3 regions of the Psychrobacter sp. PAMC 21119 genome follow, and region 3 is predicted to be linked to each of the others. Evidence: predicted binding sites of a transcription regulator. Region 3 holds the regulator's gene; each other region holds the start of a gene.
What was found. The regulator PhoB, encoded in region 3, activates phosphate uptake and scavenging genes when phosphate is short. The targets are predictions, from matches to a motif close to TGTCATNAANCTGTCATAA.
Positions count from the first base shown of each region.

Region 1 (3,220 bases), on a different contig from region 3:
TGCTGCTTTTGGGTTTCGCGAATGGCAATATATTCCATTTCAGGCGTAATAATGCCGCGACGTGCGTAGTACATTTGAGTGACGTTGCCTGTTTTGCCATCAACATCTTTGGCACGGCGCGGTTTATCAATGTGAGCAAATCGTAAGTTGGCAGTGCTGATATCACGCGCGCGTGTTTGTCCATACTGACTTGATAGACCTGTTAACTGCTCGGTATCTCCGCGCTCGTTTATCCAGCCTTCACGTAGTTTTGGCAGACCTTTGGTGAGGTCGATGGTGGCATTGGGGTCAGTATAAACACCTGAGGTGTCATAGACATAAAACGGTGGGTTTGGCTCCCATTCGTTCTCAGAAACGCCTTGCACAGGGGTAGGATCAAGCGTTATTTCGCGCATCGGTACTTGAATATCGGGTCTTGAGCCTTCGATATAAATTTTACGGGAGGCGGGTAAGATACGGTGTAAGTCGCGGGCATCTTCTTCAAAGCGCGCGTCTGTTTGATGGCGATGGGCAGGGGTTTTTAGGGCATCTGCTTTTTTATCCGCTTTGCTGGCAGTCGCGTTGAGCGAAGCATCGGCTGGGATATGAGTTTGAGCAGCTTTTGTGTTCGAGGTAATGTCTGAAATAGTCATATGCTGTCCTAGCGTGTTGGTCTAATAGTATAGGCAACACCGCCAGAATCTGCGGGGGTAAGCATATATGATACGGACAAATTCAATCGTAAAAAAACCTGCTAGCGCTATCAAACCTAAACGTAGTCAGTGATCTTTCGCTGATTGAGGGACGGAACTGATTATTAACGCTATCCATCAGCACAAAAAATACTGATAGAGGTTGGCGATAATAAAAAGGCATTTCTGCACGCCCTTTGTACTTGTATAACATAGGCTTAAGACTTCCCTGCGTCGGTACTAACCGCATCAGGTTCGGCGGGTGATCTCTCAGCGAATGTATAAAGGCGGTTACTTTAATAAAGCGAATTTAATAAAGCCAGTCTTTAATACACCGCACCCCGAGTCTGTCAGTGTTGTGAATCTTATTCATACTAACAAAATTCTGCACCAACGGCTAATAGTATTTGGCTAATCATATAACAACTTAAGATGGCGTCTGATGGTTTCTATGAGTATGGTTGTATCAGGTTGTTATCTATAAATTATTGATATCATTTGTATTTATTGAAAATATAGCAGTGTTACCTGAATATTATGTAAAGCGAATGAAAGATTGTGACAACTGTCATCAAACTGTCATAAAGATTTGGCAAGATAGCACGCATATCACAAACAATACTTTTTCATATCGTTGTTAAACTTCAGGAGTCCTACATGCGTTATTCGTTATTAGCAGTAGCCGTTAGTTGTACATTAATGCTCACGGCATGTAATAAATCAACCGACACGGCAGAGCCCACTGCTGATACTAGCAGTAGCGCTGCTGCCACCGCTGAAACAACCACTCAGACTCAAGGAACGCCTTCTGCTGACACCGGTTTTAAATCTGCTGAAAATATCGCCATGAATATCACGGGTGCAGGTGCGTCATTCCCGCAGCCTATCTATGCCAAATGGTCTTATGACTACAATGGAGCAACTGGTGGCCAAGTCAACTATCAATCTATTGGTTCATCTGGTGGTATCAAGCAAATTCAATCAAAAACCGTTGACTTTGGTGCTTCTGATGCACCGATGACGCCTGAAGAGCTTGAAGAGTCTGGCCTTATTCAGTTTCCGACAGTTATCGGTGGCGTCGTGCCAATCGTCAACATCGATGGTATAGAGCCGGGCGCATTGAAGCTAGACGGTACGACCTTAGCAGATATCTATTTGGGTAAAATCAGTAAATGGAATGACCCAGCTATCAAAGCCATGAACCCAGATTTGACCTTGCCAGACGCGGCAATAACGACGGTATTCCGCTCAGACGGTTCAGGTACGACTTTTAACTTTACTGACTATCTGGCCAAAGTATCACCAGATTGGAAAGACACGGTTGGTGTTGATAAAACAGTCAAATGGCCGACCTCTGCGACTGGTGCAGGCGGTAAAGGTAATGAAGGGGTTTCAAGCTACGTTAACCGTATGAAAAACTCTATCGGCTATGTTGAGTATGCTTACGCTAAGCAAAACAAAATGTCACATACGGCATTGAAAAATGCAGCTGGCAACATCGTGCAACCATCAGCTGAGACCTTTGCTGCGGCAGGTGATATTGATTGGTCACAACAAGAAGGCTTTTATAAAGTCATCACCAACTCTGAGACTGACCAAGCATGGCCTATCGCTGCTGCCACCTTTATCTTAGTCCATAAGCAACCAGAGAATCCTCAGCAAGTTGCTGGCGTGTTGAACTTCTTTGACTGGGCTTATAGCCAAGGTGATGATGATGCTATGGCACTAGACTACGTACCATTCTCTGACACGGCAGTGGCCTTGTTCAAAGCAAAATGGAACGACGTAAAAGGTAGCGATGGACAGCCTGTCTATAAACCTGCTCAGTAGTTCGATAGTCCTTATTTAATAACGATCGAATTACCCTTTCAAACAACTATTCTCCGGTAGTTGTTTGAAAGGTTTTATCACAGCGAATTTAATCGCAAAGCCAATGATATTTATAGCTTCTGATACTTATATCTGCTGAGTTTGTTGTGATAAAACCTGATAAATACGCTCATTTTTTAATCTTATTCTATTGAATGCTGAGACACTTATGACAGACTTAAGGTCCCAACTGGCTAAACAAAAACGTTACGATGCTTTATTCGTCAACTCCACCAAAGCATTTGCCATACTGGTATTGATGTCTCTAGGTGGTATTTTAGTGTCGTTAATTGTCGGGGCTTGGCCAAGTATTCAAGAGTTTGGTCTAGGTTTTTATACCAGCAATAACTGGGACACGGTCGCCAATGAATACGGTGCACTTGCACCCATCTATGGCACCTTAGTGACCTCCTTTATCGCCATTCTGATAGCCGTGCCAGTGAGCTTTGGCATTGCCATATTTTTGACCGAAATGTGTCCTGCTTTTCTAAAAAAACCGCTTGGTATCGCCATTGAGTTATTGGCTGGTATCCCCTCTATCATTTATGGTATGTGGGGCTTGTTCGTCTTCGCGCCGTTTTTTGGCGATCACATCCAGCCATGGTTTATTGAACACGTCGGCCCTTTACCGATTATTGGTAAACTGTTTGAAGGCGCACCGATGGGACTGGGTATGTTCA
Region 1 covers NZ_AHVZ01000027.1:18,538-21,757, forward strand. The annotation lists gene thiC (phosphomethylpyrimidine synthase ThiC) at 1-632, opposite strand, end outside; TPP riboswitch at 881-1,025, opposite strand; gene pstS (phosphate ABC transporter substrate-binding protein PstS) at 1,329-2,501, shown strand; gene pstC (phosphate ABC transporter permease subunit PstC) at 2,710-3,220, shown strand, end outside.
Region 1: pstS (phosphate ABC transporter substrate-binding protein PstS) is a predicted target of PhoB. The motif match lies at 1,238-1,256, and genes of this name have one in related genera.

Region 2 (3,220 bases), on a different contig from region 3:
AACGGACTCATGGTACCTGGATCGACGTTAATATACGGATCCATCTTGGTCATTGTCACGTTCACACCGCGCGCTTCAAGTATCGCAGCAAGAGAAGCAGCAGTGATACCTTTTCCTAGTGAGGACACTACCCCACCGGTCACAAATATAAACTTGGTCATAGTACTCTTTCGGTAATTGGTAAAGAAGGATTTTACTAAAGATACGCCAAAAAATATAGGGCAAAAGCGCAAACTATCCGAAACTCTTAGTTTTTGCTCAATGTTTATTGATTAAAACCGCATAATAAAAAAACTCACCCCGAAGGATGAGCTTTTTAGCAGAGTATTTATGCAGCATATAGTCGATACTAAATAAAATAGATACACGACCTTATAATGCGTGACTGGTACAAATTTTTCTTGCTTGCTGTGCAAGTGCAGACAGAGGCTACAAAAATTTATATCAGTCACACTGTCTCTTTTTTATATTAAACTGACTATATTGAGTTAGAATTTATATTCTAAACCGCCACCGATAGCAAATACATCCGCATCACCACGAGCTTTAACTGAGTCAATGGTGTCATCAGCATTGTTTCTAACAACGAGCAGACCGTTCTCTAAATCTGCAGAGTTTTGACCGATATAAGCATGAGCAATCATATTGTCTTTGAACTTATATTTACCGCCCAATACGATTTGGTCTGAGTCGTTGCCATCAAGGCCAGCCAAGTTCTCAGTCTTATCATACTGAAGATAAACAGACGCTGGGCGAGCAAAGTTAGTTAGACCCATCTCAGCACTAACGACCAACCCTTTCTCTTCATCATCTGAATTATCAAAATCAACTTGCTGGTATAGCGCGCCTAGCTTCACTGGATAAGCCATGTATTTGCCCAAATCGACACTGGCACTACCACGTAGAATCTCACCTGTGACGCTCATGTCTTTGTCATAACCAACACCTGCAGTAAAGCCAGTACCTGGATCAAACATCAATGAAGCACCAAAGCCACTGTCACGATCATCGCTATCAGAGACAAAAGACTCATCAGCACCGTATTGTAGGGCAAGCTCTAATGGTAAACCATTGTATTTGGGTGCAATCCATACGATTGAATTATTAATACGCTCACCATCAGTCAAGGTAAGCGCTTCACTCAGTGTACCATCACCACCAAGAGAGCTTGAGCCGATATTATCCCAATAACCTTCATTAACGGTTACGTTGTTGACGTAATCTGAAACTGAGTAGTTGCGACCAAAGCGAAATTGACCGTAGTCTTTATTTTTAAAACCTAGGTAGGTATCACGGCTTTTAAAGCCAATGTTGCTGCTACCACTGTCATCTATTTTAATACCATACTCTAATTGATAAATCACATCGGTATTAGCAGTTATTGCTTCAGACCCTTTGAACCCTAGTCGTGAAGAATGTGAGCTGACTTGTACTGAGCTGCTGTCTTCATTGATATTGATAGTGTCGTTAGGCAGATCCATAGACTGACGATCAAGCTCAGCGTTGACATAGTTAGCAGTGACGAATGCTTTGCCATAAACCGTTGGTGCGGCTTGAACAGTAGAAACGGATAGCGCTGCGATTGCTGAGGCCAAAAGTAGTTTTTTCAAAGGGTATCTCCACTTGACGATTTGAGTGATAAATTGGCTAAGATTGACTGACATATACAATGGTATTGCTACAAAACTCCAAGACCATGATATGTAACGAGCCACCAGAACGGCTTAGACACTACTTTATCAAGCAAATATTACAGTAAGATGAAAAAACAAAATTTACATGCCTGTAACTATCTATTTTAAGAACGATTAAAATGAAGGGCTACTTTCTTTTTTCATATAAAAAAAGACTCATCCCGAAGGATGAGTCTTTTTATACTATCTACTTGAGTGTGATACTAGAATAAGTATTCTAGACCGCCACCAAGTGCGAATACGTCAAGATCAGTATTGGTATTCTTGTCTTCAGCAGAGTTGTTACCAACATAAGCATGAGCAATCATGTTGTCTTTAAAGTTGTACTTACCACCTACAACAACTTGATCTGAATCACGGTTATCAAAACCAGCCAAGTTTTCAGTACCATTGTACTGTACATATACAGATGCTGGACGAGCAAAGTTAGCTAGACCCATTTCAGCGCTTACAATTAGACCTTTTTCATCTTCAGCGCCGCCATCGAAATCAGCTACTTGATACATGGCACCTAGCATAACTGGATAAGCCATGTATTTACCTAGATCAACAGTAGCACTACCACGTAAAAGATCACCAGCTTGGCTCATGTCTTTTTCGTAAGCAACACCAGCAGTGAAGCCTGTACCTTGGTCAAACATCAATGAAGCACCATAACCACTGTCACGGTCGTCATTGTCAGAAACAAATGACTCATCAGCACCATACTGAAGAGCAAGCTCTAAAGGCAAGCCGTTGTATTTAGGGGCAATCCATACGATAGAGTCATTGACACGGCCGCCATCAGCCATAGTTACAGCATCAAGAACATCGCCTTCCATATCCAGATTACTAACACCTAGGTTATCCCAAAAACCTTCAGTAACAGTAACGTTGTTGATGTAGTCAGTTACTGAATAGTTACGACCAAAACGGAACTGACCGAAGTCTTTGTTGTTTAGACCAAGGTAAGTATCACGGCTCTTTAAGCCGATGTTGTCATCAGTACCATCGATAGCGATGCCATACTCTAACTGATAGATAACATCAGTGTTAGCCGTCATTGCTTCAGAACCTTTAAAACCAAGGCGTGAAATGTTTGAGTTGATTTGTACTGAATCACTATCTACGTCGAATTGATCATCGTTACCGTCACGCTCAGCGTTTACATAGTCAGCAGTAACGAAAGCTTTACCATAAACAGTAGGTGCTGCGTTGGCTGCAGATACAGATAGGGCTGCGATGGCTGTAGCTAAAAGTAGTTTTTTCATGGGGTATCTCCACTTTACAATTGTAGTAATGAGCAAGCTATGATTAGCCGGCGCCCATAATGGTATCGTCACAAATCCTCAAAGATATAATGTGTAACTGGCTACCGAGATTGGTCTAAAACAAGTGTGGCGAATTTCTACTACAATAAGACAAAAAAAACCATGACTCACATGACTGGGATTAAAACGTAACTGCCATGTAATCTTTGGTCTTTATCACTCCGTTGCGTAACATCCGTTACCAAACTCATACTTCGAATACAAGCATAACAACTT
Region 2 covers NZ_AHVZ01000006.1:49,896-53,115, reverse strand. The annotation lists gene RH96_RS01360 (CTP synthase) at 1-161, opposite strand, end outside; gene RH96_RS01355 (porin) at 489-1,610, opposite strand; gene RH96_RS01350 (porin) at 1,898-2,944, opposite strand.
Region 2: RH96_RS01355 (porin) is a predicted target of PhoB. The motif match lies at 1,748-1,766, and genes of this name have one in related genera.

Region 3 (3,220 bases):
GGCAGCCTTCCGATGTTTTTGTCCAGCTGATAGCGATGTTGCCACCTTTTGGCGTGTATTTGATAGCATTAATCACTAAATTGGATAAGGCGCTCGTTAAGTACATCTCTGAGCCATACAGTCCATCGTAAGTGTCTATCTGCAAATGAATAGTATGACCATATTCTTGGTTATACGCCTGCGCATCATCATAGATATGCGTCAGTAACTTGGTCATATCAATATCATTTAGCTCATGCGTCTCTTCTATTTCGATGCGAGACAACAGCAATAAGTCATTTACAATTCTATTCATACGAGCAGTCTGCTGGGTCATCAGCTCAAAGCCACGCCGCCACTGCGGGGGCATATCCTCTTGATCGGAGAAATTTTCTAGATAGCCCATCAGCACGGTCAATGGCGTACGCAGCTCATGCGAGACATTGGCGACAAAGTCACGGCGCATTTGCTCCAAATGCTGCAAGCGGGTCACATCATAAATTATCAGTAGTTTTTCATCACCGAAAGGCGTCAGTTCACACTTTAGATAACGTTTAGGATCTCGCCATGACACCATGTGCACACCATCGCTCGGTGGCGTGATTGCCTGATAATACTGGCGAAATTCAGGCACGGTAATAAAGTCAAAAATGCTTTGACCTTTATTGCTTGACTGCAATAACAATAAATCTTCCGCTGCCTGATTCCACCATTCCAAACCATCATCATCATTGAGCAAAATGACCGCATCCCGTAGTGCTAGTAAGGCACTGCGGATTTTTTTGAGTTGATTTGTTGTATTGTGCTGGGCAACCTGCTCTTGCTCACCCTGTTGCTCATTTTTTATCGGCATTATCGTCATCGTTATCCTTACTACTGTCTTCTACGTTGTTTTACGCTTGCCACAACTTGTTCTGTCTTGGTCTAATTGGATTCAATCAAGCTGGAAAACCGATACCCAGTACCGCGCACCGTTTGTATCAGCGTAGCACAGTCATAAGGCTGTAGTAATTTACGTAAACGCCGAATATGCACATCAATCGTTCGATCTTCAATATAGACATTGCCGCCCCAAACCTGATCTAGCAGCTGTGTCCGTGTATACGCACGCTCTGGATGACTCATAAAAAATGCTAACAACCGATACTCTGTCGGACCGATATCAATGAGCTGGCCCGCCGCCGTTACGCGCTGGCTTTTGGGGTCTAAGCTAAGCTTGCCGATTTCGATAGGCTTATCGGCGCTCAATGTACTACTACGACGTAGCACTGCCTTGATTCTTGAGATTAATTCCCGTGTCGAAAAAGGCTTGGTCATATAGTCATCAGCCCCCGCATCAAGACCATGGACCTTACTGTCTTCCTCACTTTTGGCGGTTAGCATAATAACCGGTATCTCAGCGAGCAAATCGTCGTTTTTGAGCATACGACAAAAATCAATACCGCTTTTTTCGCCGGTCAGCATCCAATCCAATAATATGAGCGCCGGACGGTGATCAACCACTTGCTGATGCGCCTCTGATGCGTCGGCAGCCTGTAAGCTATCAAATCCAGCCATCTCTAACGTCATCACAATCATTTCACGAATCGCAGGCTCATCCTCGACGATCAAAATTTGCTCATTGTACATACGGCAACCTTATTATTATAGTCAAAATATCAGCGTTCAAAAAGTTAGCATTCAAAAAATTAAGATACAGAAAGAGGCGATAAACACTCGCCCGTTTCTACTTATTAAACGGACTAATTATGACAGCTTGATGACAGATAATTTTTATACTTCTAATAAAAAGTTTAAGGGCCCATCATTGACGCTGGCAACTTGCATATCAGCGCCAAACTGACCAGTGGCAACATTGTGATGCTGAGTGTTGGCATAATCAACCAGTTGTGCAAACAGCACTTGAGCAGTATCAGGTGCCATCGCGCCACCAAAGTCAGGACGACGACCCTTGTCCGTTTTTGCCATCAAGGTAAATTGCGACACCAACAACAGTCCGCCACAGACCTGTTGCACATTTTTATCCAGTTTGCCGACCTTGGCAGGATCTTCATTGTTTTCAAAAATACGATAGGCCAAGATTTTGTCGATCATGCGTTGGGCAGTTTGCAGGCTATCTTCATGCCCCAAGCCAATATATGCCAATATCCCATGATCGATTTTGCCAATACAATGCTGATCGACGACGACGCTAGCATGGCTCACTCGTTGTATAAGTGCTTTCATTTACTGATTCCTTAACAGATTATGCTCAGACAATAATGTGCTGTCCATGATAAAATACAGCCATTAACTTGCCTAATTTTTATTCTTATTTCCAATCCTATTTTGGTAGCCTTATTATGAATGTATTTACCACCTTACAACAGCTTGTCCCGCAGCAGCAGCTGAGTAAAGTCGCTGGGCGTCTAGCCGCCAGCCGTCATCCGTACGTCAAACGTGCCTTTATTCGTGGCTTTGCCAAAGCTTACGGCGTCAGCTTAGGTGAGTATGAACGTCAGAGCTTTAATGCTTATGAGAGCTTTAATGACTTTTTTACCCGTGAGCTCAAAGAAAATGCACGTACTATCGACAGCAGCGCTAACGGTATTGTCAGTCCTGCTGATGGTATCATCTCGCAGCTAGGTCAAATTGAAGACCATAAACTACTACAGGCTAAAGGTCGTCATTATGATGTTGGCCAATTACTTGCTGACAGCGAAGATGGTAGCTACTTCGCTGATGGTAGCTTTGCGACTGTTTATCTCGCGCCTAGTAATTACCACCGTGTGCATATGCCATTTGCGGGTACATTAACTAAGACCCGCTATGTGCCAGGCACACTGTTCTCTGTCAATAATACCACGGCCGCTAACGTGCCTGATTTATTTGCTCGCAATGAGCGTTTGGTCTGTTTATTTGATACAGAATACGGCAAAGCTGCCGTGGTAATGGTCGGCGCTATGATTGTCGCTGGTATCGAAACCGTCGCCACTGGCAAAATCAGCCGCACTGAGGACATCCAAGAAGCAGATCATGACATGAGCTTTGAGAAAGGCGCTGAGCTTGGACGCTTTTATTTGGGTTCAACAGCGATTGTCGTTTTGCCAAAAGCCGCAAAAGCAGATTGGCAGGACAGCATGAAAGCCAATAGCGTGGTAAAAATGGGACAGTTATTGGGTGAAGCAAAAACTCAGCAAGCTTGATTTGTAAGAAACTCATAATACTGAAAAGCCCAGTTAAACGTAGATAATGACGTTTA
Region 3 covers NZ_AHVZ01000026.1:35,952-39,171, forward strand. The annotation lists gene phoR (phosphate regulon sensor histidine kinase PhoR) at 1-841, opposite strand, end outside; gene phoB (phosphate regulon transcriptional regulator PhoB) at 904-1,608, opposite strand; gene dtd (D-aminoacyl-tRNA deacylase) at 1,753-2,205, opposite strand; gene asd (archaetidylserine decarboxylase) at 2,322-3,164, shown strand.